Regions from separate parts of the Aeribacillus sp. FSL W8-0870 genome, predicted to be linked through region 1. Evidence: riboswitches for the same ligand, from Rfam matches in the RefSeq annotation. Region 1 holds a riboswitch; each other region holds the start of a gene.
The links. Region 1 has a riboswitch for thiamine pyrophosphate ahead of tenI (thiazole tautomerase TenI). Riboswitches for the same ligand answer to the same signal wherever they lie in the genome.
Positions count from the first base shown of each region.

Region 2: linked by a shared signal. The riboswitch ahead of NSU02_RS07665 (acetylornithine deacetylase) and the one ahead of tenI (thiazole tautomerase TenI) in region 1 are both predicted to bind thiamine pyrophosphate.
Region 3: linked by a shared signal. The riboswitch ahead of thiT (energy-coupled thiamine transporter ThiT) and the one ahead of tenI (thiazole tautomerase TenI) in region 1 are both predicted to bind thiamine pyrophosphate.
Region 4: linked by a shared signal. The riboswitch ahead of thiC (phosphomethylpyrimidine synthase ThiC) and the one ahead of tenI (thiazole tautomerase TenI) in region 1 are both predicted to bind thiamine pyrophosphate.

Region 1 covers NZ_CP150165.1:1,235,176-1,243,319, reverse strand. The annotation lists gene NSU02_RS06045 (ThiF family adenylyltransferase) at 1-164, opposite strand, end outside; gene NSU02_RS06040 (thiazole synthase) at 161-928, opposite strand; gene thiS (sulfur carrier protein ThiS) at 935-1,138, opposite strand; gene thiO (glycine oxidase ThiO) at 1,146-2,258, opposite strand; gene tenI (thiazole tautomerase TenI) at 2,245-2,859, opposite strand; TPP riboswitch at 2,999-3,107, opposite strand; gene NSU02_RS06020 (monovalent cation:proton antiporter family protein) at 3,162-5,015, opposite strand; gene mgtE (magnesium transporter) at 5,041-6,405, opposite strand; gene NSU02_RS06010 (RluA family pseudouridine synthase) at 6,510-7,409, opposite strand; gene NSU02_RS06005 (NAD kinase) at 7,425-8,144, opposite strand, start outside.
Region 2 covers NZ_CP150165.1:1,586,325-1,594,468, reverse strand. The annotation lists gene NSU02_RS07685 (ATP-binding cassette domain-containing protein) at 1-215, opposite strand, end outside; gene NSU02_RS07680 (ECF transporter S component) at 227-802, opposite strand; gene tenA (thiaminase II) at 818-1,498, opposite strand; gene tenA (thiaminase II) at 1,516-2,193, opposite strand; gene NSU02_RS07665 (acetylornithine deacetylase) at 2,226-3,491, opposite strand; TPP riboswitch at 3,616-3,716, opposite strand; gene NSU02_RS07660 (DUF4149 domain-containing protein) at 3,782-4,450, opposite strand; gene NSU02_RS07655 (TlpA disulfide reductase family protein) at 4,680-5,135, opposite strand; gene NSU02_RS07650 (peroxiredoxin) at 5,228-5,776, opposite strand; gene NSU02_RS07645 (mechanosensitive ion channel family protein) at 6,127-6,984, shown strand; gene NSU02_RS07640 (N-acetyldiaminopimelate deacetylase) at 7,083-8,144, opposite strand, start outside.
Region 3 covers NZ_CP150165.1:3,494,527-3,502,670, reverse strand. The annotation lists gene NSU02_RS17025 (PLP-dependent aminotransferase family protein) at 1-1,138, opposite strand, end outside; gene NSU02_RS17020 (carbon-nitrogen hydrolase family protein) at 1,998-2,954, shown strand; gene menC (o-succinylbenzoate synthase) at 3,219-4,328, shown strand; gene thiT (energy-coupled thiamine transporter ThiT) at 4,370-4,930, opposite strand; TPP riboswitch at 5,000-5,103, opposite strand; gene NSU02_RS17005 (DUF418 domain-containing protein) at 5,276-6,511, shown strand; gene NSU02_RS17000 (DUF2179 domain-containing protein) at 6,615-7,160, shown strand; gene NSU02_RS16995 (DUF1992 domain-containing protein) at 7,182-7,553, shown strand; gene NSU02_RS16990 (hypothetical protein) at 7,595-7,777, opposite strand.
Region 4 covers NZ_CP150165.1:2,834,126-2,842,269, forward strand. The annotation lists gene NSU02_RS13795 (PhoH family protein) at 1-517, opposite strand, end outside; gene yqfD (sporulation protein YqfD) at 521-1,714, opposite strand; gene yqfC (sporulation protein YqfC) at 1,725-2,009, opposite strand; gene NSU02_RS13810 (hypothetical protein) at 2,073-2,450, opposite strand; gene floA (flotillin-like protein FloA) at 2,479-3,471, opposite strand; gene NSU02_RS13820 (NfeD family protein) at 3,488-4,771, opposite strand; TPP riboswitch at 4,964-5,079, shown strand; gene thiC (phosphomethylpyrimidine synthase ThiC) at 5,215-6,957, shown strand; gene NSU02_RS13830 (galactosyldiacylglycerol synthase) at 7,005-8,114, opposite strand.

The sequences.
Region 1 (8,144 bases):
TCAATGATGGTTATTTTACCGATTCCAGCACGGGCTAACATTTCAGCGCTTGCGCAGCCGAGTGCTCCAGCTCCAACAATGAGCACATGGCTTTTCAGCAATTTTTTTTGTCCCTCTTCTCCAATAGGAGAAAACAAGATTTGGCGAGAATATCGTTCCATTATGTCGTTAACATTCCTTCCGTTGGACTGCTTGCTTGTGCATACCGTTTTTTCGGAATGCGTCCTGCTTCATATCCAAGTCTGCCTGCTTCAATCGCCAGCTTCATTGCCTTCGCCATTTTCACAGGATCTTTTGCACCGGAAACAGCTGTATTTAATAAGATTCCATCTGCTCCCATCTCCATGGCGAGTGCGCAATCTGCCGGCGAACCGATTCCGGCATCAACAATGACTGGAATATTAGCTTGCTCAATAATAAATGATAAATTGAGAGGATTGACAATTCCTTGGCCTGATCCGATCGGAGATGCTCCCGGCATGATGGCATGAACCCCTAATTCTTCAAGCTTCTTCGCCAGAACAACATCGTCTGAAGTGTATGGAAGAACAATAAAACCTTCTTCCAATAACATCTCTGATGCCTTCAATGTTTCAATCGGATCAGGGAGAAGCGTTTTATCATCTCCAATTACTTCCACCTTAATCATATCACATAATCCTGATGCTTTAGCAAGTTTAGCGATTCTGACTGCTTCCTCCGCAGTTTTTGCCCCGGCCGTGTTCGGCAGAAGCGTATATTTCGATAAATCCAACATCTCCAAAAAATTTGGCTGTGAAGGCTCGTAAATATTCATTCTTCTGACGGCAAATGTCAAAATTTCAGCACCTGAGGCTTCCACCGCTTCTTTTTGTGTCTCAAAAGACGGATATTTTCCAGTTCCTAACATTAATCTCGACTGAAATGTTTTATCACCTATTTTTAACATGAATCATCATCCCCCTCCAACAAAATGGACAATTTCAATTTGATCACCATCATTTAATGTCTGGATACTGTATTGTTCTTTTGAAACAATTTCACCATTTCGTTCAACGACAACAATTCTTTCCTGTAATTGAAAAAAGTTCAGCAAATCTTCTATGTTCCGAACACTATTCTCCACTTCCATCTGCTGGCCGTTGATGCGAAGTTTCACTGTTTAATCACCTCCCTTTCGCATCAGAAAGCAATCGGTTTAAAGAGAAGGTATGAACATAACGCTCATATTGATTCGTTTTCAAAATCATGTCTTTTACGATTAAGCTTGTAATCGGCGCTAGAAGAATGCCGTTTCGATAATGGCCGGTCGCAAAAAAGATTCCCTCATGCTCCGGGTGCTCTGCAAAATACGGCCAGCCGTCAGCTGTTTGCGGCCTGAGCGACGACCAAGCACTAACGACTGGTTCAGACCCGATTTCTGGCATAATTTTCTGAACCTTTATCATTAATTCGGATACTCCTTTGACTGTCGGGTTCGTATCCCAGTCGTTTTCATAAGAAGTTGCTCCAATAATAACGGTGCCGTCTTTTTTCGGTACGATATAACAGTGCTCGTAAAACACTGTTTTGTTGATCACCAGTTTTTTCGGTTTTATGGCTAAGCATTCTCCTTTAACAGGCTTCATTGGATTTTTCAGCCCCAGCTTTTCAAAGAAAAAGCCACTCCAAACTCCGCTTGAAACGACGACTTTTCCACATATAAAAACTCCTTGGGAAGTGACAAGCTTGTATGCTTTTCCCTCTTTAATCACGTCGAAAACAGGACATTGTTCAAAAATAGATGCACCATATTTTCTAGCGCCTTTCGCATATGCGTGGCAAACAGATGAACCTTTCACTTGGCCGTCATGCTTAAGCCAAAGAGCTCCGGCAATGTCTTCAGAAACATGTGGCTCATTTGCCAGTACGTTTTCCCTTGAATGCCATTCTAGCTCATCCTCATCTGCAAGCGATTGCAGGGATCGGCCTTCTTCCTCAGTAAATGCAAGCCGATACATGCCTTCCTGAACAAGCTCAATATCCACACCGGATTGCTCCAATAATTCTTTTGCAAGGCTCGGATATAAATTTCGGCTCTCTAAGCATAGCTCAAAAAATATGTCTCTTTTTTCATTTTCAGAATGGGCACCCAGCATTCCTGCTGCAGCGGATGTCGCTTTACCTCCGATTTCGCCGCTTTCAAACACGGCGGTCTTCAGCCCTGCTTTTGATAGCTCATAGGCGATCCCTTGGCCGATGACCCCTCCCCCGATGATTCCAACATCAAAAACGTTCATTTGAAAAAGCTTCCCCTTTCCTGAAAAGTTTGGCAGCGCTCTCTGGATCTTTCGAAGAAAAGATATAGGACATAACGGCAATACCGCTTGCTTTTTTTTCTAAAACCTTTTGCATATTATCAGGCGTGATCCCGCCAATGGCGATAATGGGAATATTGACGTGTCCAACGATTTTTCCAAGCAAATCTGTTCCCTTTGCCGGAAGTCCTTTTTTACTGTTCGTTTCAAAAACGTTTCCGAAAAAACAATAATCTGCTCCGTCTTCTTCTGCTTTTACCGCTTCATCTAATGAATGGACGCTGACACCGGCTTTTATTTGCGGAAAAGCGCTTTTCACTTTTTTTATCGGCAGGCCGGTTCCCGGAAGATGAACATTTTGAACGCCTGTTAGGAGCGCAACATCGAGCCGATCGTTGATAACAAGCTGTTCTCTCCTTATCCCTTTTGCCAAAAGCTGTTCTACGAGATGAATGATCTCACATGGTCTTTTATTTTTTTCTCGTATATGAACGTAATCAACATGATCTGATATGGACAAAATTATGCGTATTAGCTCGTTGACCGGTTTTGTTCCGTCTGTTACGGCATGAAGTTCCAACATTGTACATTCCTTTCATGAGAAAGACGCCCACACTCGTCTTTCAAGGTTCAAAACTGGAAAGCAGCTGTCCAAGGGTGAGACTGGAAACAATAAAAAACCACCTTCCTTGCTGGAAAGTGGTAATGGAATATCAGACACATGTTTCAAATTCCCACTTCCCTACGCTGGCATCATCCAGATCAGGTTCAAAGGGTCTTAAAGTCAACACTTTAATCTCAGCCTTTCCAAAGGCTCCCCTAGTGGATGCTTATTAAATTTTCATACTAATTTCATGCTATCACAATTTGTTTTGTTTGCAAATATTATTTGCTAAATTCCAGCTCATCTTTTAACTCATTTACATATTTGCGGGAACCCGTTACAATCAAGCGGTCCCCTTTTTTCAATTCGGTATCGCCGTGAGGTACAATGGAATCTTCACCGCGAAAAATCCGGACAAAGATACAATCTCCCGTAAACGGAAAGTATCGAAGCTTCATTCCATCATATTTTCGGTTATTCATATTAATTTGATAAAGAGAGTTGTCTTGGTTTGTTAAGATCCGCATAACACCAGGCGATTCAATCAAAGCCCTGAGCAGCGTTTTTGTTGACAGCATGACGGAAAATACGCTGATCCCCTTTTCTTTTAATGTTTGATCCAACTCCGGGGAAGAAATGGAGGCGATGACCTGTTCTACGCCGCATTCTTTTGCATATGTCGCAATTTCCGCATTTCTTTCTTCATCCCCAGTAGCCACTACTACTATATCAGCTTCCATTATATGGTGTTCATTCAATGATTCTATCGAATAGTCTTTCAATTCTTCAATTTTAAACACCGATTGAGCAGTCCCGTTTTCAATTTTGTCTTGCTGTGTATGATATACGGTTGCTTCATACAAATTTTTATCCAATTCTCTTGTGACTGGAAGGGTCATTTGATTTGCACCAATAAAAGCAATTTTCTTTTTTGGCTGCACCGCCATTTTTTTGGGGAATAATTTTTTAAATCCTATCGGCGTGATAATGCTTGTTAACACGGCAACTACTATTAATGCGTCAGCCATTTGCTTATCAATCAATTCGATTCGCTGTCCAATTTCAGCTGCCGCAATAACTAATGATAAAGTAGCAGTCAACAAAAACGCCGCCGCAATCGTTGTATTCGTATCATACCATTTTCTCAGCACAAAAACGGGAATAAACTTTGAGATCAAGAGGGCGAGAAATAACAAAGGAATTAACAAAAGAAGATTCGGATCTTTGATCAATTCCCATAAATCCAATTCCACCCCTACCATGACAAAAAAGATCGGGATTAAAAAACCGTAACCAAACGAATCTAGCTTTTGCACCAAGTCTGAATTAGGCGATAAAAGCGAGACTAAAACTCCCGCAAGGAAGGCGCCTAAAATATTTTCTGCCCCAAGCGTTTCCGATAAACTGACAAGCACTATTATTAACGTAAAAACCGCCCTTGTTCCAATTTGAACCGTTCCTTTTGACATCGATTTAATAAAGGATCGACTTTTAAACCTTTTGCCAATGAAGTAAAGCAGTACGCCTGCTGCAAACAAAAGAAGCAGAAGCCATGTATTGCTTTCTCCTTCGCTGTTTAAGGAGACAAAAACCGCCAGCAAAATCATGGTGACAAGGTCGGCTATGACAGCCACCAGCAAAATAATTTGGCCGATGTTTGTTTTCATAATTTGCTCGTCTTTCAACGTCGGCACTACTACTCCTATAGAAATCGTTGAAATCACTAACGTCATGAAAAAGGCATTGCGGATAAATCCCATCCACATTAACAAATACGATAAAAGTAATGAAACAACGAAAATGCCAAGAAAAACAATTGACGCAACCAAAAAAGTATGAGGAGCTTTTTTTCCGTTGGGCAGCTTTTCTTCTTTTTTCTTCCCTTTGGAGAAAATGGTGAAATCAATCTCAAGCCCGCTTAAAAACATGAGAAATATAAATCCCAGCGTTGAGAGAGTTGCCAGCCATACATCTTCCTGCACTAAATTAAATCCCGTTTTCCCGATGATTAATCCGACAATAATTTCCGCAACGACGACAGGAATGAATGTCAGTTTGAACCGATGCAGCAAAATCGGGGTTAAAAAAGCGCCGACCAGCACGATGACAAGAGAGGTTACTGCATGTGATTCCATATTGATCCTCCTTTAGCTAATTTTGTTAGAGCAAATAGTTCATAAATAATGTCGCCATGCCAAAATAAATCAAAATGCTGATTATATCATTAATCGTTGTAATAAATGGACCGGAGGCCACAGCCGGGTCAATGCGAAGCCTGTGCATGACAAGAGGAACAAACGCCCCGGCAATTGTCGCAACAGTCAGCGTTGACAATATGGAAAGACCCACTAGCAGTCCTAAGAAAAATTTCTGTTTCCAAATAAAAATTGTCAGTGCAACAACGATTCCGCATACTGTTCCGGTTATCAAGCCGGTTCCAGCTTCTTTGAGAATAATTTTCCACACTCGTTCGGAAGTGCCTTCGCCTGTTGCAATTCTTCTTACTGCAACAGCGAGAGCTTGTGTTCCTGTATTTCCAGCCATCCCTGCAATTAATGGTATAAAGAGCGCTAAAGTTGCCACTTTGTTCAACGTTTCTTCAAACTGGCCGATTAGGCCGGCGGTGAACATTCCTAAAAATAGGAGAATAATAAGCCATGGCAATCTTTTTTTGGCAGCAGAAACAGCATTCGGATCATATGAATCTACATCCGAGACAGCGGCCAGTTTCGAATAATCGTCAGAAGCCTCTTCGTCCAGCACATCAATAATATCATCAACAGTTATAATTCCAACAAGACGATGTTGAAAATCAACAACCGGAAGAGCCAAAAAATTGTAGTCCTTCATCTTTCTTGCTACTTCTTCCTGATCATCCGCCACAGATACCGAGTAGACTTTCTTTTTCATAATGTCAGCAATCAAAGTATCGTCTTCATGAACAATTAAATCTCTTAACGATAGGACGCCAACAAGATGTTTCTCTTCGTCAATCACATATAAATAATATATTGTTTCCGCATCAGGAGCTTCTTTCCGCAGCAAGTCCATCGTTGACCGCACCGTATAATTGGCATTAATGGCAACGAACTCGGTTGTCATAATACTTCCTGCGGTAAATTGTTCATAATCAAGAAGCTCGCTTATGCTTTTGGCAGCTTGAGCGTCCATGATGGTTAAATAGCTGGAAATTTTCTCTTTTGTCAGCTCACTTAATACATCTGCCGCATCATCAGCGTACATGTATTCCATCATTTTGGCGGCAAATGCCGGATGCATTTCCTCAAGCAGCGATTTGTAGCGGTTTTTATCATCCCTTATATTTTCAAAAACATTCGCCATTTCTTCCGGAGATAGAATTTGATATAAAAGCATTCTATCCGGCTGGTCAAGTTTTAGAAAAAATTTTGCCTGATCATATGGATGTAGCTCAAAAAACAGCGAACGGAATTCCTCTACATTGTTCTCTCTCAGCTTGTCAATCATCAACTGTCTGTATTCCGGTGCATCTGTTTTAGGCTGCATAAAATCTCCTCCTTTCCGGAAAAATATCGAAAAGTTTTGTGTTTTACTATATTAACAAATCTATCTGATTTTGTCGTACATTTTTTCATAACAAAAGCATGCACTTACAGGCGCGCATGCTTAATTATTTTTTCCATATCAGGAGGAAGCTTGCAAGTATACGTCAAATTTTTATGCAAAACGGGATGATAGAAGGACAGCGACTGACTGTGGAGGGCATGACGGTCAATTTCTTCTTTTTGTCCACCATAAAGCGAATCTCCTAAAAGCGGATGACCTATATAGGACATATGTAGACGAATTTGATGAGTTCTACCAGTTACAGGCTTTACCTCAACAACCGTTTTGTCAGAAAAGCGGCTTATGACCCGAAAATGCGTAATAGCTTTTTTCCCATCCTCCCTGACAGTTCTCTCGATGATGCTATCGTCCTTTCTTGCAATTGGCGCATCGATGATGCCTTCGTCTTCGCTGATCCTTCCATGGACAATTGCGATGTATGTCCGTTTTACCGCTCCTTTTTGCTGTTCCTTTGAAAAAAGAAAATGGCTGTAGCGATGTTTGGCTACAAGAAGCAGCCCGGATGTATCCCGGTCAAGCCGATTGACGATATGCACCGTAAGATTTTGCCGCTGTTGATCATAATAGTGTAAAAGCCCGTTCGCAAGACTTCCTGACGGATGCTCTCTAGACGGAATGGTGGACAAAAACGCCGGTTTATTTACAATAAGGCAATAATCGTCTTCATAAACAATGTTCAATGGTATGTTCTCTGGAATGAGCGACTGGCTTCTCTTTTCTTCCGGAAAATGGACGGTTACTTGATCGCCTTCTTGTAAGACGTATCGGACATTTTTTTCGTTCCCGTTAACGACAATTTTTCCACCGTTAAATTTAATATCTGTTAAAGCGGATTTAGAAATATGATGCTCCCGCAAAAATTCTCTAAGCAGCCAGCCATGATGTTCTTTTTTGATGTCCCAATGAAGCTGAAATGTCCCCATGTTTTTCTCTTTCCTTTATCTGTCGCCAATAAACGAGTCCCGGACCCGCTTCCAAAATGGGAAAGGCCGAAATCTCGCAAACCTTACCTTTTCCTGTGCGACCCGGCATTGGATGGACCTGACGTTTTTGTGAAGAAGTGTTAAATGATCGATTGTAATTTGAAAATCAACATCATTGACAGGCTTTAGCATACACGTATGGTGGTCAGGCAAAATTAACGGCGAGCCGATTGTCCGGAACACCCTGTTGTTTATGGAAGCCATTTCTGTTAATTGAATAGCCCGCAGTGAAGGATGAATGAGAGCACCGCCAAGCGCTTTATTGTAGGCGGTGCTTCCTGTCGGTGTTGAAATACACAACCCATCTCCTCGAAATGTTTCAAAGAGAAGCCCTTTAATTTCTATATTCATGACGAGAGTCCCTTCAATGCTTTTCACTGTGCATTCATTTAGCGCAAGGTAGGAGGCTTCACTCCCGCCATTATGCCGGACCACCACTTCAAGCAATGGATATTCAACGATCTGAAACGGTGTTTTAGCAATTGCAATCACCATTTTTTCAATTTCATTCGGGAGCCAGTCGGCATAAAATCCTAAATGCCCCGTATGAACTCCTATAAACGCTGTTTTATCCAATCGTTTATTATATCGATGAAATGCATAAAGCAATGTTCCGTCTCCCCCGACGGAAATCACGATATCCGGCTGATCTTCATCATATTGAAACTCGAAATC
Region 2 (8,144 bases), 350 kb from region 1:
GGAGTCAAGATTTTTTCTGCTTTCATCGGAACTTCAATAGATTTTGGAATTAAACCGCTTAGCACCTGCAAAAACGTCGATTTCCCACAGCCGGAAGGACCAAGAAGCAAGACTTTTTCTCCCTTATAGAAAGAAGAGGATACATCCTTAAAAAGCAAGGATTCCTCTCCAGGATATTTTAATCGTAAATTTTTCACTTCGCATACTAGATCCATGTTTGCCACCTCTAGTTCAGTGCGTCATAATCTTCATGCGACGCAGGTCTTACTAAATTAGTCACTCCTGTTGCTTCCAAAGATTTCACTAGATAATAGGCAAACGCGCCGGCAATAATGATTGAGCCAATCAATCGAGCTCCAATGAATAATAGCAAGTTCCAAAATACTAAGTCATCTATATAGCCTTTATAAAGATCCATAATTAGCGAACCAGCTGCTGAAGCGGCTGCAGCCAACATGACAACACCGATATTAAACTTTTTATATCGAAAAATCGCAAAAATGATCTCTGCAAATAGTCCTTGGACGATTCCGTAAAGAAGAACCTCTATGCCGAATTCAGAGCCGGTTATAAATTCTGCAGATGCCGCTGCTGTTTCCGCTATCAGCGCTACTCCAGGCTTGCGAATAATAAGAAAGGCGACCGTCGCAGCAATAAACCACATACCGTATATGAGCTGGTCGACATGCAGCCCGATCGGCTTGACCGCATAGTAAAGCGGTCCCCATAGTTTATAAACAATTCCAAAAACGATCGAAATAACAATTGTTACTAGAATGTCTGTCAGTTTTAATCCTTTCATTATGATCAAACTCCTTTATTGACTGATTTTTGGTTCCACTTCCCATTTTTCTAAACGGTAAGCCATTTCCCAAAACGCTAATTCATATTGACTGCTGATGATAAAATGCTCTTCCATTCTTTTTAGATCGGCTTCTATCGTTTGTTGTGCGATTTCATCCAGCCTGTCAATTTGTTCTTCGACAAGCTGCTTAAACCAATCGCCCCCATAAGCCGCAATCCATTGTTGATAAATCGGTTCTTTTGGCTTCGCATCTTTTAATTTTTCGCCAATTTCGTAATATAGCCAATAGCACGGAAGTATTGCAGCAATAATATCGCCTAAGTGACCGTTGATCGCCGCGCGATATAAATGGGAAGTATAGGCGTACGCCGTTGGGGCCGGCTTAAAATTCGCCTTCTCCTCCTCTGTGATTCCCAGCTGTTTGGCAAATGTTTCATGAAGAGATAATTCCGCTTCAAATGTTCCTTGTGCATGCTGAGCCATTCGCGATGTCGTATATAAATCGTTTGCTTTTGCCGCTCCATACGATTGCACTTTTGCAAAATGGCTTAAATAATACGAATCTTGTAAAACGTAATAACGAAAACATTCAAGCGGCAAACTCCCATCAGCAATACCTTTTACAAATGGATGATCGAAGCTGGCCTGCCATATCGGATCTGCTTTTGTTCGAATTTTTTCAGTAAATTTCATGTTCATTCTCTCCTATATTAAGAATTGATTTCGATTGGCCACATTTCTTTTCGTTCAGACATTTCCCAAAACATATATTCGTATTTGCTCGTTGTAACAAAAATATCCTCCAGCCATTTCAATTCTTCTTCCCGTTTTCCTTCTGCAAGCTCATTCATTAAATCTTTCAGCCATTTTGCCAATTCACCGAATTCTGTTGATGCGTACATTTTTACCCACTCGCCGTAAAACTCATGTTCACTGGCACCAGGAATCTCATGTAAGCGTGTGCCGATTTCATAATAGCTCCATGTACATGGAAGGACTGCGGCAACCAGTTCTGCCAATGATCCTCGCTGCGACACATTTAACATGTAGCTTGTATATGCAACGGTTGTAGCAGCAGGCTGAACTTGTTCTAATTTTTCCTTCTCTATTCCTATTCTTTCAGCGTATTGACGATGCAAATCCATTTCCACTTTTAACGTCGAATGTAGAAGATCAGCAAAAACTGTCATTGTTTGAAGATTGTGAGCCTTTAAGCTTCCAAGGGCAAACAGGCGGCAGTATTCGATTAAATAAAGATAATCCTGCTCCATAAAAAAGCGAAATTTGTCGATATCCAGCGTCCCATTGCCGATTCCTTGAACAAACGGATGATGGTAACTCGCTTCCCAAATCGGTTTTGCAGTTTTATACAATCGGTCTGTAAACATTTGAATTACCCCTTTCGCAGCTTTTGTAATTGTCATCGTTTTTTCTGATACCAATCAAATAAAAACGCGATCAGCGATTTTGTAAATGTTTTTAATTGGGGGATGGACAGCTTTTCATTCACCGAATGTGCATCTTCAAGCGTGCCCGGTCCATATAAAACGACGGGAATTCCCGCTTCACTCAGCCAGCCGCCGTCTGTCACAGTAGGGGACATCGTCAGCTTTGCTTCCTCATTAAATGCCAGTTTATGTGCTTTTTGTAATGTTTTCACTCCGAGTGAATGTTCGTCATATGAAAAAGCTGGGAAAATTTCTCCTCGATCTTCAATCATCGATGTGCCGCCCCATTTAAATTTCGGAGGATATTTCCGAAGCCATGGATCAGCCATTGCAACATGATGGATATGTTCTTCAATTTCCCGGATCACCTCTACATAATGCTCTTCCGGGTAATAGTGAACGGTAATCCAAAGGGAACATTTATCGGCCACAAAAGCGGCGTGCCTTCCACCTTCAATCACTGCAGGATTAATTGTGGCAGAACCAGGCGGAAAGCCTTTGCTCGTTTTCATCACTGCCCAATGCTGTTCAAGCTCTCGCAGTCCTTCAATAATTTTCATCATTTTTTCAATCGCGCTTGCCCCAAAAAGCTTCCCGCCGGCATGAATCATTTGTCTTCTCGTGCCATCGTGAAATGTCTCGGGGCTTTCAATCGTAATCCAGCCCGTGATCACCCCGCCTTGCCCTTGTATTTCACAGTTACTTGAATCGACAACGATGGCAAAATCAGCTCGATATCCCCGGTCGCAGCACGATTTTGTTCCTGCTTCGCCTACTTCTTCTCCGACGACGGACTGAAAAATGATATCCCCTCCCGGCTCAATGCCGTTTTCTTGCAGCAGCTTTAATGCAAACAGACTGGCAGCCATTCCCCCTTTCATATCCGCTACACCGCGTCCGTATATGTAATCCCCTTTAACCGTTGCCTCAAAAGGAGGCGTTAGCCATTCTTCTCCCTCTTCGATTGAAGCGACATCAATATGCCCGTTAATAATTAAACTGTGGTAATTTTCTGGATCTTTTCCTTTTTTCGTTCCTACTACGACTGGATCTTGTTCATATAAATCCCATTGATCAATGGAAAAGCCGATGTCTTCCAAATATGAGGCGACATACTTTTGAGCCTCTTTTGCATTTCTTGCCGGAGGGCTCGGCGTTTCAAACGATACGAGTGTTTTTAGAAGATTCAGAAGTTCTTCTTCCCTTTCATCAATTTGCTGAAATAGCGTTTGTAACACGTTGTCTCCCCTTTCTTAACATTTTGTTTTGAAAAATGGTTTGCCAACCAGCCATGTAATGCAAAAAGCCCGTTCCCAATATAAGGGAACGGGCAAGTATATACAAAACCCATAGACAGGTTTCGATATTACTGCACCACTTCCCTACGCTAGTATGATCTAGATCAGGTTCAAAGGGTCAAGGCACACGCCTTTCTCAGCCTTTCGGCTCCCCTAGTGGTATGTTAATATTATGAAATTTTCATTTAATTTCATTAAATCATAAAATATAGAAAAATACAAGCTAACGGTTAATTGATCCTTTTTGCTGTCTTTAATAATTCACGATAACCAATTCGAGTAAATTGCAAATGTTGATCAATATAATTAGCCTTTTTCAAATGCTCGATGGATTGTTCAGAAAAACTGCCGCTAATTTCCTGAAACCTTTGATTAATTTCCACTAACGAATGATTTAATATAAAATCTGCATCAAGCAGCAGGACAATCCGCTCGATCTCAGGATCTCTTTTTAAAATCAAGTTGGCAATCCGGCCTTTCATGAATGCCAGCTCTTGTTGAAGCTTTGAAGCTTCATCCTCTTTTTCTCTAATTTTGGCTCGGTACTTTTGTTTTTCTTCCTCTTCGATACCGGCTTTTGTTAATAGCTCCTCCAACAATTGCGTTTTATCAAGCTCAAGTTTATTTAATTGCTGTTCTTTTCGCGCCATTTCTGTTTCATCAGGCAGCTTTTCGGTTTGAATAGGCTCTTTTCGATCTTCTTTCATCTTTATCATATAGTCTATTTTCCGATAGACAAGGAAGGCGAGAACAACTAAACATCCATTTAATAGCAGAGATATAAAACGCACGACGACGTCGTTAAACGCAAGCAAATAAAATAGGAAAAGGATAACGATGACAGCCAAAAGCACCTTTAATAGATTCATAATGGAAAAAATTTGTGATTGTTTTGCCATCCACCTATGCTCCTTTTTGTTCAAACTAGCATCATTTATTATAGCATGTTGTGATTTGGAATGTGAATCATTTCTTTAGGATTGAGAGCTGGAAAAAGGATGCCGGATGAATGGTAAATGGAGATGCTTATCTTTTGAAAGCTTCGAAGCAATAAAAACAAGTCCTTTCAAAGCCGGAAAGGTATTTCTAAAATGAAAAACCACCTGCAATGTTTTGCAGATGGTTGAATCATTCAGCGTTTTCTGTTTCCGCTAACACCCGATTAACACGTTTTTCCAGCATTTTCATTCCGCTTCCTCCTGCTTGGAAGTGGCGAAGAATGCCGTTTTTGTCAAAAACATAATATGCAGGTACATATTGATTTTCAAAAGCATCGGTTAATTTATGTTCGTTGTCAACAAAGATCGGTTGCGTAATCCCGTGTTCTTCCGCTACTTTTTTAATATCATCAATATCTAAATCCTTTTCGGAGCGAGGCATATGAACAGCTACTACGTTCAGTTTATCTTTATATTGATCGCGGAACTCATTTACTTTCGGCATTGCTTCTTTACACAAATGGCAGCTGATTGACCAAAAATGGATTAATGTTGGTTTTTCACCGATTAATTGCTCTTTCGTTACTTCGCCATTCAGCCAAGTTGTTGCTCCGACTAATTCAGGCATTGGCTCACGTAATTTCATTTGCGTTTCCTCCTTGAAGAATGAATATCAAAAAAATAATCGTTTGAAAAAAGGCCTAACGTACTGCTAGGCCCTTTGAATGAAAAGCTTCATTATACTTTAAGCGTTTCTTGACCAGGCTTCCAGTTTGCTGGGCAAAGTCCGCCAGTTTGAAGCGCTTGAAGTACACGCAATGTTTCATCAACATCGCGGCCAATGTTGTTATGGAATACTGTTTGATATTGAAGTTCGCCTTCTGGATTGATGATGAACAATCCGCGAAGAGCAACTCCTTCTTCTTCGATTAAAACGCCGTAGTCTCTTGATACTTGATGATTTGTATCTGCTGCAAGCGGATATTTAATATCGCCTAAACCGTTCTCTTCGCGAGGAGTTTTAATCCAAGCTAAGTGTGTGTGAATTGTGTCAGTTGATACACCAATCACTTCTGCATCAAGATCTTCAAATTCTTCATAACGGTCAGAAATAGCTGTGATTTCAGTTGGACAAACGAAAGTGAAGTCCATTGGATAAAAGAAAAGAACTGTCCATTTTCCTTGTTTCATGATTTCTTCCAAGCTTACTTTACCAAACTCTTTGTTTGGCAAAACGGCATCCATTTCAAAACGTGGAGCTTGTTTACCAACCAAACGCTCTGCCATTATGTAACCCTCCATTTTAAAATTTTATTTTAAAGGAAACTTTTTGATCGTTTCCTTCAAAAACAAATGAGAATGAATTGAGTATTTTCTCAATATCCTTCCTCCGATTACTATTATATATAACAACAAAATTTTAGTCAATTTTAAATAATAATTAATTTAAATAATCTGTTTTACATTTTCATTGCGGTGAAGAGAACAATAATACTATTTCCAATTTTCGCCGCTATCATTAAAAAAATGTAACAATCATTGAAAATTCCTTTTTCTATGCTAAACTTTCAACTGTACATTCAGTTTAACACGATCCCGTCAAATAACCAAATGATTGGCTTGAAAAGAAAGGGGAAATGGTTTTGAACTTTTTTGAATCTATTGATTGGGCTGATCTGGCTTTAAAATCAGGAGAAGTTTTGGCCAAGCTTATTGGAATTTACATTGCATATATTATCGTCAAATCAATCGGCAATAAAATTATTCACAAAATGTTTGAGGGGCTTGAGAATCGGAAGGAAATTTCCACCACGCGGGCTAAAACGCTGCAAACATTAGTTTTGAATTTCTTTCATTATGCCCTGTTTTTCATTTTTATTGTTACCGTTTTTCAAGTGTTTGGCTACAATGTCACAGCGCTTTTAGCCGGGGCTGGGGTTGTTGGTCTTGCGATCGGCTTTGGAGCTCAAGGGCTCGTCAGCGATGTTGTGACAGGATTTTTCCTTCTCCTAGAAAAACAACTTGATGTTGGAGATTATGTCACTACAGGCAATTATTCAGGCATTGTGGAAGCTGTCGGTTTACGAACGACGCAAATCCGAGGCTTTGACGGCACATTGCATTATGTTCCAAACAGGCAGATTGTCGGCCTTTCCAATCATTCTAGAGGAAATATGCAAGCCCTCGTTGATATCAGCATATCGTATAATGAAGACTTAAATCGGGTCATGTCCATTCTTCAAGAAGCTTGCGACCAATTTGCAAAAGAAACTGAAGAAGTTGTGGAAGGTCCGGACGTTTTAGGCGTGCAAAATTTCGGCTCGTCTGATGTGATTATCCGCATCATCGCCAAAACGAAAAACATGGAGCAGTGGGCTGTTGAAAGAAAACTCCGGAAATGGCTAAAAGAAGTGCTTGATGAAAACGGCATCGAAATTCCGTTCCCTCATCAAGTGATGATTCATAAGAACGAGCATCAAAAGGAAAGAGGATGATATCTCATCCCCTTTCCTTTTTAATTATGACTTCGTGTTTGTATAGAACGTATTGCTAATTTTTTTGCTCCTGCTTTATGCAGGAGGCTATGAATCTTCTATTTATTACCTTTCCATTCAAAATATTGACAAATAAGATCGACCGCTTTAAAGATTGCTTGTTCATTTGGTGAAAGCTTCGCATGATGAAGGCCGTAAGGAGAATCAACTCCAAGCCAAAACATAAATCCTGGAATTTTCGCCAGCATATAGCCGAAATCTTCCCCAGTCATCGCTTCTTTGCATACGTGGAGTTGAATTTCTGTTTCATTCTGGACAAACTCCATAAATTCTTTTGATAACGCTTCATCATTCCACACTTGATAATACATCGAACCCCAGTCAATTTCTGCTTTGCATTGGTAGCCGATTTCTATACCTTTGACCATGTCTTCAATCCGCTTTTTCACTTTTTCCATCGATTCGACAGAAAATGTGCGAATCGTTCCTTCCAATCTGGCGTGATCCGCAATTATATTTTGTATCGTGCCGCTTGCAATTTTTCCAATGGTAATTACAGCACTATCCAAAGGATCTATATTGCGGCTAACGATGGATTGCAGCTGGGTGACAAGGGAGCAAGCAGCGACGACCATATCATGTGTCGTGTGCGGAAAAGCGGCATGGCCTCCCTTCCCGGTTAAATCGATAAACAACTCGGACGTATTTGCAAAAAGTAGTCCAGGCTTCATTCCGATAGTTCCAACCGGAAGCTCTGGAGCAATGTGAAGCGCAGTGATCATATCCGGCATCCATTGTTGCATAATCTCGCTGTTTAGCATCGGCTCTGCACCGCCGGGCCCTTCTTCTGCCGGCTGAAAGATGAATAGCAGATCATCTTGAATCGGATGATAGGCGAAATGAGTTAAAACCCCCAAAGCGATCGTCATATGAAAGTCGTGACCGCAAGCATGCATCAAGCCTGGATGTTCTGATTGAAATGAAAGCCCCGTTTTTTCTTCAATCGGCAATCCGTCAATATCTGTCCGGTAGGCTATCATTTTTCGAGGATTTGTTCCATGGACCTTCACGAAAATACCTGTTCTCCATGTTTTCACTTCAAGCCTTTCGTTCGGCAGCGAATGAATATAATCTAATAAATATTTTTGTGTTTTATGTTC
Region 3 (8,144 bases), 1.8 Mb from region 1:
CTAAGCAGTTGATATGGGCATCGAAGTCGTCAGATTCCAGAAAATCATTGGCAATCCATTGAGTAAAGCTGGCATGACCGAAATCCACTTGCTGTTTGGCATCAGACAATCTTTCAATCACAGGCTTTGGTCCAATAATCCAACCAATTCGCAAACCAGAAGCAACAATTTTCGACAATGAGCTGATATATAAGACATTTCCATGCTCATCCATCGATTTTAGCGGGTAGGTTTCTTCCCTATTAAAGGACGTTAAACTGTAAGGATCGTCTTCAACAATCGGTATTCCATACTCAGACGATATTTCCAATATTTTTTTCCGTCGGTTTTTATGAAGGAAAGCACCTGATGGATTTTGGAAAGCAGGATTTAAAAAGATCATCCTGATTCGATGTTTTTTATGCAATTGAAGCAAATCATCCGGGTTTATACCGTCTTTGTCAACTGGTAAATAGAAAGGTCTTATTCCGGTTGATTTAAAGACCGGGAGACTGTAATAATACGAAGGTTCTTCTAATGCTATCGCATCACCCGGCTTTAATAAGCATTGGACGATTAAATATAAAGCTTGCTGCGCTCCTGATGTGATGAGAATGGAAGACGGATTTGTCTCAATTCTCCGATATTGTTTCACATGCTTTGTGATAGTTTTTCTTAATATCTCATTCCCTTGAGGATGATCATATCCCAGGCTTCCGATAAATGACCGTGTCGAAATGATTTCTCGCAAGGAGTCGATTGGAAAAAGATCTTCCGACAATTCACCGCTAGCTAAATTGATTAGTTTATGCTCTTCCATCTCTTTGCGTATTCTCTGGGTCACAGGCAAATTCGGCAAGAACGATCCTGCCTCAATATACCGATTCCAGCTTGGTACACGCTTCTTTGTCATGCCCCATATATCTTTGCTGATTGTTGTTCCGCTTCCTCTCTTTCTCTCGATAAGTCCGTTTGATTCTAATTCGTCATATGCAGCCACAACTGTGCTTCTGTTTATTTGCAGCTTATTGGCCAAAAACCGTTCAGAAGGCAGCGGTTTATCAGGGGGAAATGTGCCATCCGCAATTCCATTTTCAATATATTCAGCCAGCTGTTTATATATAGGCTTTTTTGCATTTCGATCCGGTTTCCAGTCCATATGCTTCACCCTTTTGATCTGCTTGGCACTTCCTGCAATATGGCAAGTTAATCAGGTTCTTTGTTATTTATCTATAGAATGTTCCTATTGAACATAATCGAAAATGTTGTTATATTCATCAAAATTTGAACCTGTTCAAACATTAATTATAACGCTAGATGAAAGAATAATGCCCATCCAATTCAGTAACATTTTACCCATCCACTTTTATTTTAACTTGGAGTTTTTAGCACATGATTTGAACGCTGCTGAAAAATCATTATCTTTTGTAACATGGACGCAATGCTTAAAGCTGTCCTGCCCGATTTTTTCTTTACTTGAAGTTGAAAACCCTTAAAATAGATGTGCGATTTTCGGCAAATTTATTTCACTTTATGGTTCGTCTTGGATAAATGGCTGTTGCAGTATTGAAATTGGATGATTGACAAAATCTTTGATTGGATGGTCCAAAAATTTTTGAACATTTTTATTATGAATAATATACTCCAATTCAAACCGTTTCTCATATTTTACGCTTAATGCTTCTATAGAATTAAGTGTTGATAGTTAGTTCGACACTCAGCCACAGCTGTATTGTACAAAGGAGCATGCTAAGAAATTACCATTAAATTACTTCAGATGAGATATCACATGAAAAGCTCTCATGGAAAAACATAATCCAATTATTTTGAACTCTAATATATGGGCCGGCCCTTCTATGCTAAAAAAGAGGATTATTCAAAGTGTTTTCCTTCCTGTGCAGATTTTTTTATGGAAGATGAATAGGGGGGCAACTTCCGAAGGTTATTGACTTTGAAGGTTCATGAGCTTCGGCATTTAAGATGGCTTTAGATTTTTCAATTTGGTGGAGGGGAAGAATATGTCGAACAGAGCACAAAAGGTTAAAGTTGCTGTTATACAAGCCTCATCTGTTATTATGGACCGAGACGCCACGACAAAAAAGGCGGTTAGCCTCATACATCAAGCTGCTGAAAAAGGAGCAAAGATTGTTGTATTTCCTGAAGCTTTTATTCCCGCTTATCCTAGAGGCTTATCTTTCGGTACAACGATTGGGAGCCGTTCGGCTGAAGGGAGGAAGGATTGGTATAGATACTGGAGCAATTCTGTAGCTGTTCCGGACGAAACGACGGAACAACTGGGCGAAGCGGCTCGAAAAGCAGGTGTCTACCTTGTGATAGGCGTTACAGAAAGGGATAATGAATTTAGCGGCGGGACACTTTACTGTTCTGTTTTATTTTTCGATTCTGACGGACAGTTGTTAGGAAAACACCGCAAATTAAAACCGACTGCAGCAGAACGGATTGTTTGGGGGGAAGGGGATGGAAGCACATTACCAGTGTTTGACACCCCTTATGGAAGAATAGGGGCGCTAATCTGCTGGGAAAATTATATGCCGTTAGCAAGGGCTGCGATGTATGCACAAGGAATTCAAATTTATATTGCCCCAACGGCTGATGCAAGGGAAACTTGGCAGTCAACAATCCGCCACATTGCTTTGGAGGGGAGATGCTTTGTTTTGTCTGCCAATCAATATGTGACAAAAGATATGTATCCGAAAGATTTGGCTTGTTATGATGAACTTGCTTCTTCACCTGAAATAATGAGCAGAGGTGGTAGCGCGATTGTTGGACCGTTGGGCGAATATGTGGCAGAGCCCGTATTTGGCAAGGAAGACATCATCATTGCAGAACTGGATATGAAACAAATCGCCTATAGCCAGTTTGATTTTGATCCTGTTGGGCATTATGCAAGACCTGATGTTTTTAAATTGCTAGTCAACAAAGAGAAGAAGACAACTATTGAGTGGAAAAATTAATCTCATGATGAGACTCGTTTCTACGATTGATCTCATTATTTATTTGAGATTTTGCAGTTCAATAAACAATAAGGGAAATAAAGAAATCCCTTGCTCCTTTACATTAAGAAAGCGTTTATTTTATAATTAGTGTAAAACAAACGTTCGAGTGGATTCGCTATTTTAAGAAATATTTTCCGGGAAATATCGAGCCCTCTGGCGAATGGCAATGATTTTGTCGAACTTAGCTGAGAGCTTGTTTAAAAAAGGAGATGCTCTTAATTGATAAAAATTAAGAAAATTGTTTTGCATATATTACAGATGCGTTTGAAAGCCCCATTTTCTACTAGCTATGGAGACATTCACGATCGCGAATTGTTGATCGTAGAAGTAAAGGATGATGATGGTGCAGCCGGTTTTGGAGAAGGGGTTGCTTTTTCCATTCCATGGTATACAGAAGAAACCTTGAAAACAACTGTGCACATGATCGAAGATTTCCTCATTCCGATTTTATCAAAGACGACGTTTCATCATCCTCGTGAGTTGGCTGAATCGTTTCGTTTTATTCGCAGAAATTATATGGCAAAAGCGGCTTTGGAAGGTGCCGTGTGGGATCTATATGCAAAACAGCAAAATATACCTCTTTCACAAGCTCTCGGGGGAATGAAAAAAGAAGTTGAAGCTGGGGTGAGCATCGGTATTCAGCCAACAATAAAAGATTTAATCAGTCTTATTGAACAATATCAGGAGGAAGGATACAAGAGAGTAAAAATAAAGATTAAACCAGGTTGGGATATTGAAGTAGTTAAGGAAATACGGAAGCATTTTCCGAACTTGGATTTAATGGCTGATGCGAACAGTGCCTATACATTAAAAGATATAAATCATCTAAAACAATTGGATGAGTTTCAATTAATGATGATTGAGCAGCCTCTTGCGCACGATGATATTGTGGATCATAGCAAACTTCAAAAAGAATTGGACACACCGATCTGTTTAGATGAAAGTATTTGTTCCTTCGAAGATGCTCGAAAGGCTGTTGAACTTCGAAGCTGCAAAATTATGAATATAAAAATCGGCCGTGTTGGCGGTTTGACAGAAGCAAAAAAAATCCATGATTTTTGCAAAGAGCAAAATGTTCCAGTTTGGTGCGGAGGGATGCTTGAATCAGGGATTGGACGGGCCCATAATATAGCCTTAGCGACACTTGAACAATTCACACTGCCAGGAGATATATCCAGTTCATCTAAGTATTGGGAAGAAGATATTATTGAACCGGAAATATCGGTTTATAATGGAAAAATTGCCTTGCCTGATAACCCGGGGATCGGTTTTCATGTAAGCCGTGAAAAATTAAAAAAATACACTGTTGAAACGAAAGTATTTACCCTATAAACAAAATTATCCTCTGCATGTTTTGCAGAGGATGATTTTGTTTATTTTACAACCAATCTTGGCGCTGCCATAATGAGAATAACAGTAACGACAGCGCATAATACAAACGCTCCTATCATCGTAATGCCGTTTACGATCAAAGAATAAACGACCGCTGACATTCCTTCTGGTGCATATTCTCCGAAGAAAAAGACACCGCTGATAAAATGCCAAAAATAACGTGCAAAAGCTCCGATGAAGACGCCAAAGATGATGAAAACAAGAGCAGAGCTTTTCTTTCCATCTTTCAGCTTATTTTGGATAGTTTTGCTGAAAAGACCGGCTAAACCGATAAAGGAAAAAGCTAGAAAATAGTCGATGAAGCCTTGAACAGGCATCAGGATGTATGCATCACCTAATACAATTTGTAATAATCCCCATAAAAAGCCGGAAATGAAGCCAATCTTTGCACCGGATCGAAACGATAATATGAGTACAGGCACCATGGCAATGGATATAGAAATGGCTGATGATAATTGAATGGAAGGGAGAAGATCAAGTATAACTGCCAATGCTGCAAAGATTGCTGCTTCTATTAATAGTAATAAGCGATTTTTTTCCAAAAATAAAACCCCCTGTATATTATTTGCTATCAACAAATATCCATAAGGGGGAAAAAGGCTGTATCATGGATCAGTATACTTCCACATCCCTACGCTAGCATTAACTAACAGGTTCAAAGGGTCTGGACGAAATATCCGTCCACTCTCAGCATATAGCTCCCCTTGTGGATCTGTTGATATTCGAATCTTATGTCTATCATAATAGACTATAAGAAAATTGTCATTCTTTTTTCGCTATATTCAAATAAATTTAAACACGATAAAGCTGAAATGCAGCCTTTGGACAAAAAATAATGAAAAAAGGGCGTTTATAATAAGAACTTTTTTCAGAATGGGGGTTTTGATTTGAATCTTAATCGTGAGCGTTATGAAGTAGTGGATGTGGTGCGGGGGGCTGCGATATTTGGAATTTTACTTGTGAATATGGCGCATTTCAGCTATCCAGATGTATATTTATACCAAATAGGCAGCGAAAATTTTTTTACTGAAACATGGAGAACATGGGATTTTCTAACGAGAAATATTTTGGAAATATTTGTGCAAATGAAGTTTATTACAATGTTCTCATTATTGTTCGGATTTGGAATCATCATCATGGAGGAACGGGCTTTAGGAAACGGCAGGAACTTTGTTTCTATATATATACGCAGACTGGTGGTGCTTTTTGTATTTGGACTAATTCATTCATTTTTCATCTGGGATGGAGACATTTTAATGGATTATGCTGTGCTGGGGTTTCTTCTCCTTTTTTTCCGGAAGTGTTCCTGGAAAACTCTTTTGGTATGGACTGTATGTTTATTTAGTTTATATTTGCTCCTTATTGGTTTGATGACGGCTGTATCCAATGGTGAGGATGCTTTAGTCCAAAAAAGAGAGCAGGCTGCCTTACTGGAAGAGGAGGCAAGAAACGCAATCCATTCATATCAAAACGGAAGTTTTACTGATATTTTCCATCAGCGTATTCATGATCGGCTTTTTTACATGTCTATGTCTGGCATGTGGCCTTTTCAACCGCTTGTCTATATAATAAACATGCTCCCATATATCAGCATGTTTTTAGTTGGCATGATATTTGCGAAACAAAAGCTTTTTCAAGAACCGGAGAAGCATCGAAGGTTATTAACAGCCATCTGGTTTTTCGGGCTTATCATTGGGCTTCCGTTAAATATTTTTGCGGTCAGCGCTGAAAATAGTTTTTACATGGTGTTCGGTGCACCATTTCTCATGTTGTTTTATGTGACCTCTCTCATATTTTTATATTTTCACCCAATCTGTCGGCAAATTGTTAAGAAGATTGCGCCTGTTGGACGCATGTCATTGACAAATTACATCATGCAATCTGTTATTTGTACATATATTTTTTATCATTACGGATTGGGATTGTACGGTAAAGTATACCCCTTCGCCGGTTTTTGGCTTGCACTCGCAATTTTTGCCGTGCAGCTTATCATCAGCCATATTTGGTTTAAATATTTTCAATTAGGGCCGTTGGAGTGGGTATGGAGAACAGCGATGTATTTCAAGCGCCAGCCTATTCGCATGAAAAAGGAAGTTTTGAAGCATAATAACAGATCAAGATGAATTGTAAAAATGTAGTTTCAAATCTCAGATTTTGAGTTTATGATAGCCCTTTCTTTTCGAAAATAATTTATAGTATGATGGAACAAAGGAGTGTCTAGGCAACATGTTTCTACAAGCAATTTTTATTTTTTTGCTGCAATTATTGTATGTACCAGTATTGACGATCCGAACTATTTTGTTAGTGAAAAATCAAACAAAGGCTGCTGCTGGTATAGGTTTGCTAGAAGCAGCGATTTATATTGTCGCTTTAGGAATAGTTTTTCAAGATTTATCTAATATTTACAATATTAGTGCATATATTATCGGTTTTGGTGCAGGGCTGTTGTTGGGCGGTGAACTGGAGAAAAAGCTGGCTTTTGGATATGTAACATACAATGTGAATTTAATGGATAAAAATTCCGGATTAGTCAAAAAATTGAGGGAGGCTGGTTTTGGGGTTACGGTCTTTCAAGGAGAAGGAATGAATTCGATTAGGTATCGTTTGGAAGTTGTTGCCAAACGGTCTCGGGAGGAAGAATTTTTAAACCTTGTCAATGAAATAGAACCAAAAGCGTTTTTAAGCTCATATGAAATTCGTTCTTTTAAAGGCGGATATTTAACAAAAGCGATGAAAAAGCGGGTAAAGCGTTTAGAAAAAGAACGAACATAACGGTCGAAGGGAGGATGAAGCGTGGATATATTTGCAAAAATTGCTGAGGATCGGATCAAAAAGGCATATGAAGAGGGAGAGTTTAAAGAACTTCCCGGGATGGGGAAGCCTCTCCCGCATGACGATTTGTCTGATATTCCGGAAGAACTCCGAATGGCTTATCGTCTTTTGAGAAACGCCGGAATGGTCGATCAAGAAAATGACTTGAAAAAGGAACTATTAACTATTCAAGATTTACTAAAATGCTGTGAAGATGAAGCCGAAAGGAAAAAATTACAACAAAAGCTGTCGGAAAAACAATTAGCATTGGAACGAATCGTGAAGAAAAGGAATATATTCAACACACCTGCATCTCAATTTTATAAAGATAAAGTTTATAAAAAGCTTATTTGACGTTTTCGAAAAAGAATGGTGCCTTTATTTTCGCCATTCTTTTAAATTTGCTGTTTTTTCAAGGCTTCTCTATGGAAGACATAATATAAAGCAAGATTGAAAAAACCTAAGAAAATGACTATCACCGAAAGCGGCAGCTCCTTTGCAAAACCGACCAAAATTCCAGACAATAAACAGAAGAGAGCAACGAATAAATAAAAATATTTCATAAGTGTCACGACCATTTTTTTGACCCCCAAATAAAGAAAACGTTTTCTTTTATTATAAATCATTTGTCACAAAAACGAAACAAAAAATTCATATTTTGTTCAAAAAATAGACACCGTTTTGACAAAAAGTTATTATACAAAAAGCAGCTTATACTGAATTTATAAAGCTGCTTTAAAGTAAAAACGATTTCTTCTGAAATCTGGCCTCTAAACAACAAGGAGGTCTATCTTTATTTTTCTCCTGCAAAAGAAAAAAGAGAATGATGAAAATGGAGCGCGAACACGATTCGCCTGCTTTAGAATCCAAGCTAAACCTCTGATGGATGGCAGATTGGGCGGTTCCTAATGTGACTCGAACATCGTTTTGAGAAGCGTATAGAAC
Region 4 (8,144 bases), 1.6 Mb from region 1:
CAGCTTCAACGGCCGGCCGCGTTAATATGATTTTATTTACAAGCCCATTTTTCAAGCAATGGACGGCCATGACAACAGCGAGAAACGTTTTTCCTGTTCCTGCTGGACCGATTCCAAATACTAAATCATGCGTTTTAATTGCTTGAAAATACTTTCGTTGACCTAGTGTTTTTACACGAATGGTTTTTCCTTTTGCATTTTTCGCAACTTCTTCATCGTAAAGGGATTCAAATTCATCGATCTTCCCACTTTTCGCCATTTTTGTTGCATAAAGCACGTCTTGTTCGTTAATCGAAATTCCTTTTCGAATAACCGAAAGAAGGGATTTCAAGATGTCTTCAACCAGTTCAGCTTTTTCTTTATCTCCTGAAACATATACCGCTTCACCGCGCGAAATGATCGATACGTTTAACTCTTCTTCAATTCTTTTTAAATGAACATCATGAATCCCAAATAAATTAATGGCTTCATTCGGATTTTCTAAACTCTGGCTGATTGTGACTAAATCTTCTGTCATTCTCTAATCTCCCTGAACCCGTTTTATTTTTACAATGTTTTCAATAACTTGGAAGTGTATTTTCAATCTTACTTTACCATTCTCGACGTCTTCGTGCAAAACTTTTTCGCCAACAATTTTCACATCTTTTCCAAGTTTTCGAAATAAGTCATTTTTCCCGGCAGCAATCGCTTGCCGTTTCGCTTCATCCACAGAATATTTTCTGTGAAAGGTTTCCGTCTCACGAATCGTTTCTTTCTTATAGTTAACTGGAAGATCCCATTTTAAAAATTTTAATGGACGCTCGTCTCGCTCCACCGCATATTGCGGATATTCCGATTCATCATTGCGAAACATCCCCCAAATAGGAAGGGAAAAAGAACGAAAGGAGAGAAAATGCTTCGTGACTGACTTTCCTGAAAATAACTGGAAAGTTGTTTGAAGCGGCACCTCCACTGTTGAAATATACCAAGTTTCGCCTAATATTTCTCCGTCTGCTGCCACTTTTCGTATTTTATCACCTTCTCCAACTACACCGGAAACTAATATTTGTCCTTTTCTAACAAAATCATGAACGTCTACTAAAGGTTGTCCTTTTTCAACATACATTTTTGCTATAACAGCTTCCTTCGCGGCCACTAAATGCCTCGGCCCCTCCACTTTGCTTTTTTGCTCTTTTTTCTTTTCGGCTACTTCCAGAGAATATGTCGTTCCTTTTAATTTGACACCGATCCATGTTATATCATCTATTTGGCTCATCAAACGATTTTGAACTGTTTGATTGCTCGATGTCAAAAACTGAAACGTCCCTCTTTTAATTCCTATTTTGTCCAATTCTTTTTGTATTAAATGCTCTGTTTTCGGACTAGCCCCTTTTATTTCAATATGCCAAATCATGTTGGATAAAAGAAATGTAATGGCAATGAACAGAACAATTCCAATAACAAAACCAAAATTTCTCCATGATTTTTTTAATAAAAATGGAAATCCTATCCTTTGGTGAAAGGTGCACTTACATTCATGTTTACGAACTACTTTTCGTAAAGCCTGTACATCTTTAAGGCGTATAAAAAAAGAAATTGCACCGTTTTCCAGCCGCTTTACATTTATTGTGACAATGCCAAGCCGCGTGCAATCGTTCAACATTCTTTCTGAGCCGGTTCCTTCCGCTATTACCTGAACGAAGCCTGTAAAATATAACAACCAATTGTTCCGCATCCCGATCCCCCTACTGATCAATATATAATACTTGTTCAATTTTCCCTTCTACAAGGAGCTCTTCTGGCAATATCGCTTTCATCACAAAATCGCTTCCTTTAATGAGCATCTGGCCTTGCTGCAGCAGAACTCGAATCTCTTTATCTGTAAAAGAAAGCAGTCCTTTATGATTTTCTATATATATATGCAATGTACCGATCATCGTAACACGGGGAAGATCCATCATGACGTCAGCTGGTATTTGCAATCCTTCTGTCAATATGCTTTTTATTCGCTGATGCCATTTTTTGCCCATAAAAGAACCCCCTTCATCCTCATATTTATGAGAGACAAAAGGGGATTAACACCATTAATTCATTTATTTTATGAAATTCGACCGATGGGGCTTTTTGGATCGGGGTTCATCTAAAATGACGCTCCAAATGACTCCTTTTGCAGCTGAATGCATGTGTAAAGCTGATGGTTTCTGTTTTTTATTTTTATTATGAAAAGATTTCATATTCGATTTGTCTTTTTCAGCTTTTTTTAGTTGGCTGGATAGGCCTGTGTGTACATTTTGAATTTGATTCCATTCATTTGGAGGGCTTGTCGAAACATTTTTTATCCTTTGTTTCGTTTGTTTTGCAACTTGTTTCCTTTTTTTCTGCTGCTCTTGATCTTTTTTATTTCTGCCAAACAAAGAAGAAATAATCCCGATTAAAATAACAATGAACAGTGGATTTTCAAATATTTCCATATGACACCTCCTTTGATGGGCAGAAAGATCATTCTTCTTCATCACCAGCAGAGTTTTTTGTCATTTTTCCGATAGAATCACGCATATTTGTATCAGCGGTAATGTTTTTGATGTTCATATAATCCATAACTCCAATATTTCCTGATTTTAAAGCTTCCGCCATTGCAAGCGGAACTTGCGCTTCCGCCTCAACAACTTTTGCCCGCATTTCTTCAACTTTAGCGCGCATTTCCTGCTCTCTTGCCACCGCCATCGCCCTGCGTTCCTCCGCTTTAGCTTGCGCGATGTTTTTGTCCGCTTCCGCTTGATCTGTCTGCAGGATCGCACCGATGTTTTTGCCGATATCAACGTCCGCGATGTCGATGGATAAAATTTCAAAGGCTGTTCCTGAATCGAGTCCTTTGTTTAAAACTGTTTGCGAAATCATATCAGGGTTTTCCAGCACTTTTTTATGATCATCAGAAGAACCAATGGTGCTGACAATTCCTTCACCTACACGTGCGATAATCGTTTCTTCCCCGGCACCACCAACAAGCCGGTCAATATTGGCTCGCACCGTGATGCGGGCTTTTGCTTTCACTTCAATTCCGTCCATGGCAACCCCTGCAATAAACGGGGTTTCGATTACTTTCGGATTTACGCTCATTTGAACGGCCTCAAGCACGTCTCTTCCCGCTAAATCAATCGCAGCACAACGTTCAAAGCTCAATTCAATATTAGCTCTTTCAGCTGCAATTAATGCGTTGACAACTCGATCAACATTCCCTCCTGCCAAATAATGGCTTTCCAATTGATTCGTTGTGACATCAAGGCCTGCTTTATGCGCTTTAATTAACGGATTGATCACTCGACTTGGAATGACTCTGCGCAGCCTCATTCCAATAAGAGTCAAAATACTGATGCGAACGCCAGCTGCCAGAGCTGAAATCCAGAGCATAATCGGCACAAAAGAGAACAAGATGCCAAGCAAAATAAGACCTAATACGATAAGACCTAGTAAAAGAAAAAATGTTACGTCCATGTGATATACCTACCTCCTATTCATTTTCATTAATAGCTCTTACAACAATTCGTGAGCCTTCTACTTTAACAATTTTCACTTTTTTTCCTTTCTCAATATACGTTCCTTCTGTCACAACATCCAATCTTTCCTCTCCATCGGTCATTACTGTTCCTGCCGGTCGTAAAGCAGTCACAGTTACACCCGTTTTCCCAATTAAATCTGTACGATTTTGATTGGATACATAACCTTTCTCCGTGCTGATTGAATCATTTAAAATAATTTTTTTAAACCATTTCATACGCTTACCAATCACCTTTGACATGATGAATATTGTGAATATCGAAATGGAACCGGCAATAAAAAGAGAAACCGCCATATGTCCTATATGATCAGCTGCTAAAAATAAACTTAAAAGGACTGAAAGAAAACCGATTGCTCCAATAATTCCTCCTGGAACAAACAACTCTGCAATTATAAGCAGAACCCCAAGCACGAACAAAACAACCGTTTCCAATCCCGCAAGCCCTGCAATAAAATGACCGAAGAAAAACAAAAACAGTGCCAATAGTCCAATAAAACCAGGAATGCCAAACCCAGGAGTGTACAATTCTAACACAAACCCTAAACCGCTAATCGTTAATAATATCGGAATGGTATACATGTTTGTTACAAAACGGGCTATTTTTTCAGCAAACGTCTCCTCAGTCTCCTGGACTTTTGCACCTTCCATTCCGATCGATTTCAAAAGCTCTGCCCGGCTTTTGGCGATGCCTTCACCATACCCGACTTCCATCGCTTGTTTTGCTGTTAATGTTAGTAATTCTCCTTTTTCTGCACCATATTCGGGCATATCCAAGCTGCTGTCTACCATCGCCTCAGCGAACATAGGGTCTCTGCCATGAACCTCAACAGCATTTCTCATCTCTGCTTTCCAAAACGATTGCACTTTTACTTCTGCAGCATTGCCATTGGAGTCAATGACAGCCGCTGACCCAATGGTACCGCCAGGATGGTAATATATTTGATCAGCCCTTAATGCTATATAAGCCCCTGCAGAAATCGCATGTTTATTTACATAAGCGATTGTTTTGATATCTGTATCCATAATCATTTTGCCTATTTCTATCGCTGCCTCTAAAGCACCGCCAGGAGTGTTCAATTCAAAAACAATGACATCCGCCTTCTCTTTTTCCGCCTCCTGAATGGATCGTTTAATAAAATGCACCAATCCTTTTTCAATTGTATTTTCAATCGGAATAAAATAAACGGTTTTCCCTTCAGCTGATTTGGCATCAAAAGACGCACAAATAATCGACAAGATGAGCAGCAGAGCGCAAATAGCGAAAAACTTATTGTTTGATTTCAGGCCTCTCCCCCCTTATTTTTTGCCTAATATTATTACGGACAATTGCGCAGAAAGTTTCAAAAATCAACAATTCTACAAACATCATGAAACGAAAAAATATTTTCATTATTTTTCATATTATGTTACTATTAAAAAAAATATATAACCATCTACTAGGGGTGTCCAATTAGCTGGACTGAGAGAAGAACGCGCCTGAAGTTCTTCAACCCTTTGAACCTGATCTGGATGATGCCAGCGTAGGGAAGTAGGTAGCGGGAGTATTTGTATTGCCTTCTTTTTCTATATTGAATTGATCGGGTTCGTGCTAAAGCGAACCCGTTTTTATTTTTCACATCCCATCTCCCCTCCTATTTTTCTATGCACATCTTCAGATAAAAAAATGGAGGAGGAGAAAAATGAAACATTATTTCGAAAACATGCAGTTTCCAGCAAGCAAAAAAATTTATGTGACTGGGTCAAGACCCGATATTCGGGTTCCGATGAGGGAAATTCAATTAACTCCCACGAAAACGGAAGCGGGAACGTTTGAAAATGAACCTGTAAAGGTTTATGACACGAGCGGTCCCTATACAGATCCTGATTTTCAGGCAGATATTCATAAAGGTTTGCCGGCTGTACGCAAACAGTGGATTTTAGACCGTCATGATGTTGTAGAATATGACGGGCGCCAGGTAAAGCCTGAAGATAATGGATTTCGCAATTGGGAAGATCACAATATTGCCACACCTTTTCATCGAAAGCCTTTCAAAGCAAAAAAAGGTGCTGTCGTTACACAAATGCACTATGCAAAAAAGGGGATCATCACCCCAGAGATGGAGTTTGTGGCGATTCGTGAAAACATAAATCCTGAATTCGTTCGTCAAGAAGTCGCTGCCGGCAGGGCCATTATTCCGTCCAACATTAATCACCCGGAAAGTGAACCGATGATCATCGGCCGGAACTTTCATGTAAAAATTAATGCCAACATTGGCAATTCAGCTGTAACATCGTCAATCGAAGAAGAAGTTGAGAAGATGCTTTGGGCCATCCGCTGGGGCGCTGACACAATTATGGACCTGTCAACAGGAAAAAATATTCATGCAACAAGAGAATTTATCATCCGCAACTCGCCCGTGCCGGTTGGAACCGTCCCGATTTACCAAGCGCTCGAAAAAGTAAATGGCGTTGCTGAAGAGTTAACATGGGAAATTTACCGTGATACATTAATTGAGCAAGCAGAACAAGGGGTCGATTATTTTACTATACATGCCGGCGTGCTGCTTCGCTATATCCCTTTGACCGTCAAACGGACGACCGGAATCGTATCCCGCGGCGGTTCGATCATGGCGCAGTGGTGTATGGCGCATCATCAAGAAAACTTTTTATACACTCATTTTGAAGAGATTTGCGAAATTTTAAAAACATATGATATTGCCGTTTCATTAGGTGACGGCTTGCGTCCCGGATCTATTCGAGATGCCAATGATGAAGCGCAATTTGCCGAATTGAAAACGCTCGGTGAATTGACGGAAATAGCCTGGAAACATGATGTCCAAGTCATGATCGAAGGCCCTGGGCACATTCCGATGCATAAAATTAAAGAAAATGTTGATTTAGAAAATGAAATTTGCAAAGGGGCTCCTTTTTATACCCTCGGTCCATTAACGACCGATATTGCTCCCGGCTATGATCATATTACGTCAGCCATTGGAGCAGCCATGATCGGCTGGTACGGAACGGCCATGCTATGTTATGTAACTCCGAAAGAGCATTTAGGCCTTCCCAATAAAGAGGATGTGCGCCAAGGTGTTGTTGCTTATAAAATTGCAGCCCATGCCGCAGATTTGGCAAAAGGGCATCCAGGCGCCCAAATAAGGGATGATGCTTTATCAAAAGCCCGTTTTGAATTTCGCTGGAACGACCAATTTAATCTTTCTCTCGATCCTGAACGGGCACGCGAATATCATGACGAAACTTTGCCGGCAGAAGGAGCGAAAATTGCCCATTTTTGTTCTATGTGCGGTCCAAAATTTTGCTCGATGAAAATTTCCCACAATTTAAGAAAAATGGCCGGTTCAAGTGATTCTGATTTCGTTCAGGAAGGTTTGAGGCAAAAAGCAAAAGAATTTATAGAGGGCGGGTCATCCCTTTATCGATAAATAATTTTCAAACTAATGCTCCTAGAAGCTTTAATGGCTTCCAGGAGCTATTCATTCATTAAACGTTTGATCAATCCCGCTGGTTCAATCGGAGCTAAACTTTTATGATATTCATCCACTTTCGATAAAAATTTTGATAGCTGCTTAGATTGCAGCGCTCGAATAATGGAGTCCGAAATATTTGTTTCCTCTTGCCAATTTCGAAAATCAAACACCATCCCGAATTTTGTTAATTTCTCCAAATTTATTTCTTCCTGTCCTGGAAGAGTGTGGTATACAAATATAGGAATTTTTTTGTATAAACATTCGCTGATTGTCACACCACCGGGCTTTGTCATGATAAAATCGACGCGATTGTACAGATCGTTCATTTGTTCTCTTGAAGAGATGTAAGGTAAAGGAGTAATTCGTGGATGGTTTTGTTTTATTAATCGATCATAAAGCTTTCTGTTTTTTCCGCATAACACCATATAATGGATATCATCATCGCGGCTGATTTTTTCCGTTATCTTCTCTATTGAACCGACGCCTGAACTTCCTCCCGAAATTAATCCTCGATAAAAACGCATGCTATGTACATGTTCATCTTTCCTTTTTGTAAAATTTGGGTGAATAGGAATCCCTGTAACAAAAATCTGTTCTTTTTTTATACCTTTTTCGAGCAAATAATCTTTCATATATGAGTGACCGACAAAATGATAGTCAATTTCTCTTTTTCCCCAAAGATGATGAATAAAAAAATCTGTGTATACATTGATAACAGGGATGTTGATTTGAGAAGAGGCTTTCAGCCTGGCAAGCAAGTAGGAAGGAAGAGCATGGGTACAAACAATCATTTTCGGATTCAATTCATCAATGATCTTTTTTAAATGGCGGAGAAAAAGTGCCTCATAATGGAAAAACCTTTTGCCGCTCTTTTGTTCCGCAAGCACTGACCTGTGGTACATATGGCTGTATGATTTAGGAAAACGGCCAATCCATTGCAAATAAAAGGAAGATATCAGCCTTTCTATTTTTCCAAATTTCGATGACAAAAGGTCCATTTTTTCGCAATGAATGTCAGGATCAAGCCGTAACAACCCTTCCATTAGGGCATCAGCTGTTTGATGATGGCCTGAAGGTATGGTCAAAAAAGGAAGATATAAAATTTTTTTCATATCGCTCACCATTGTTATTGATGGAGTTCT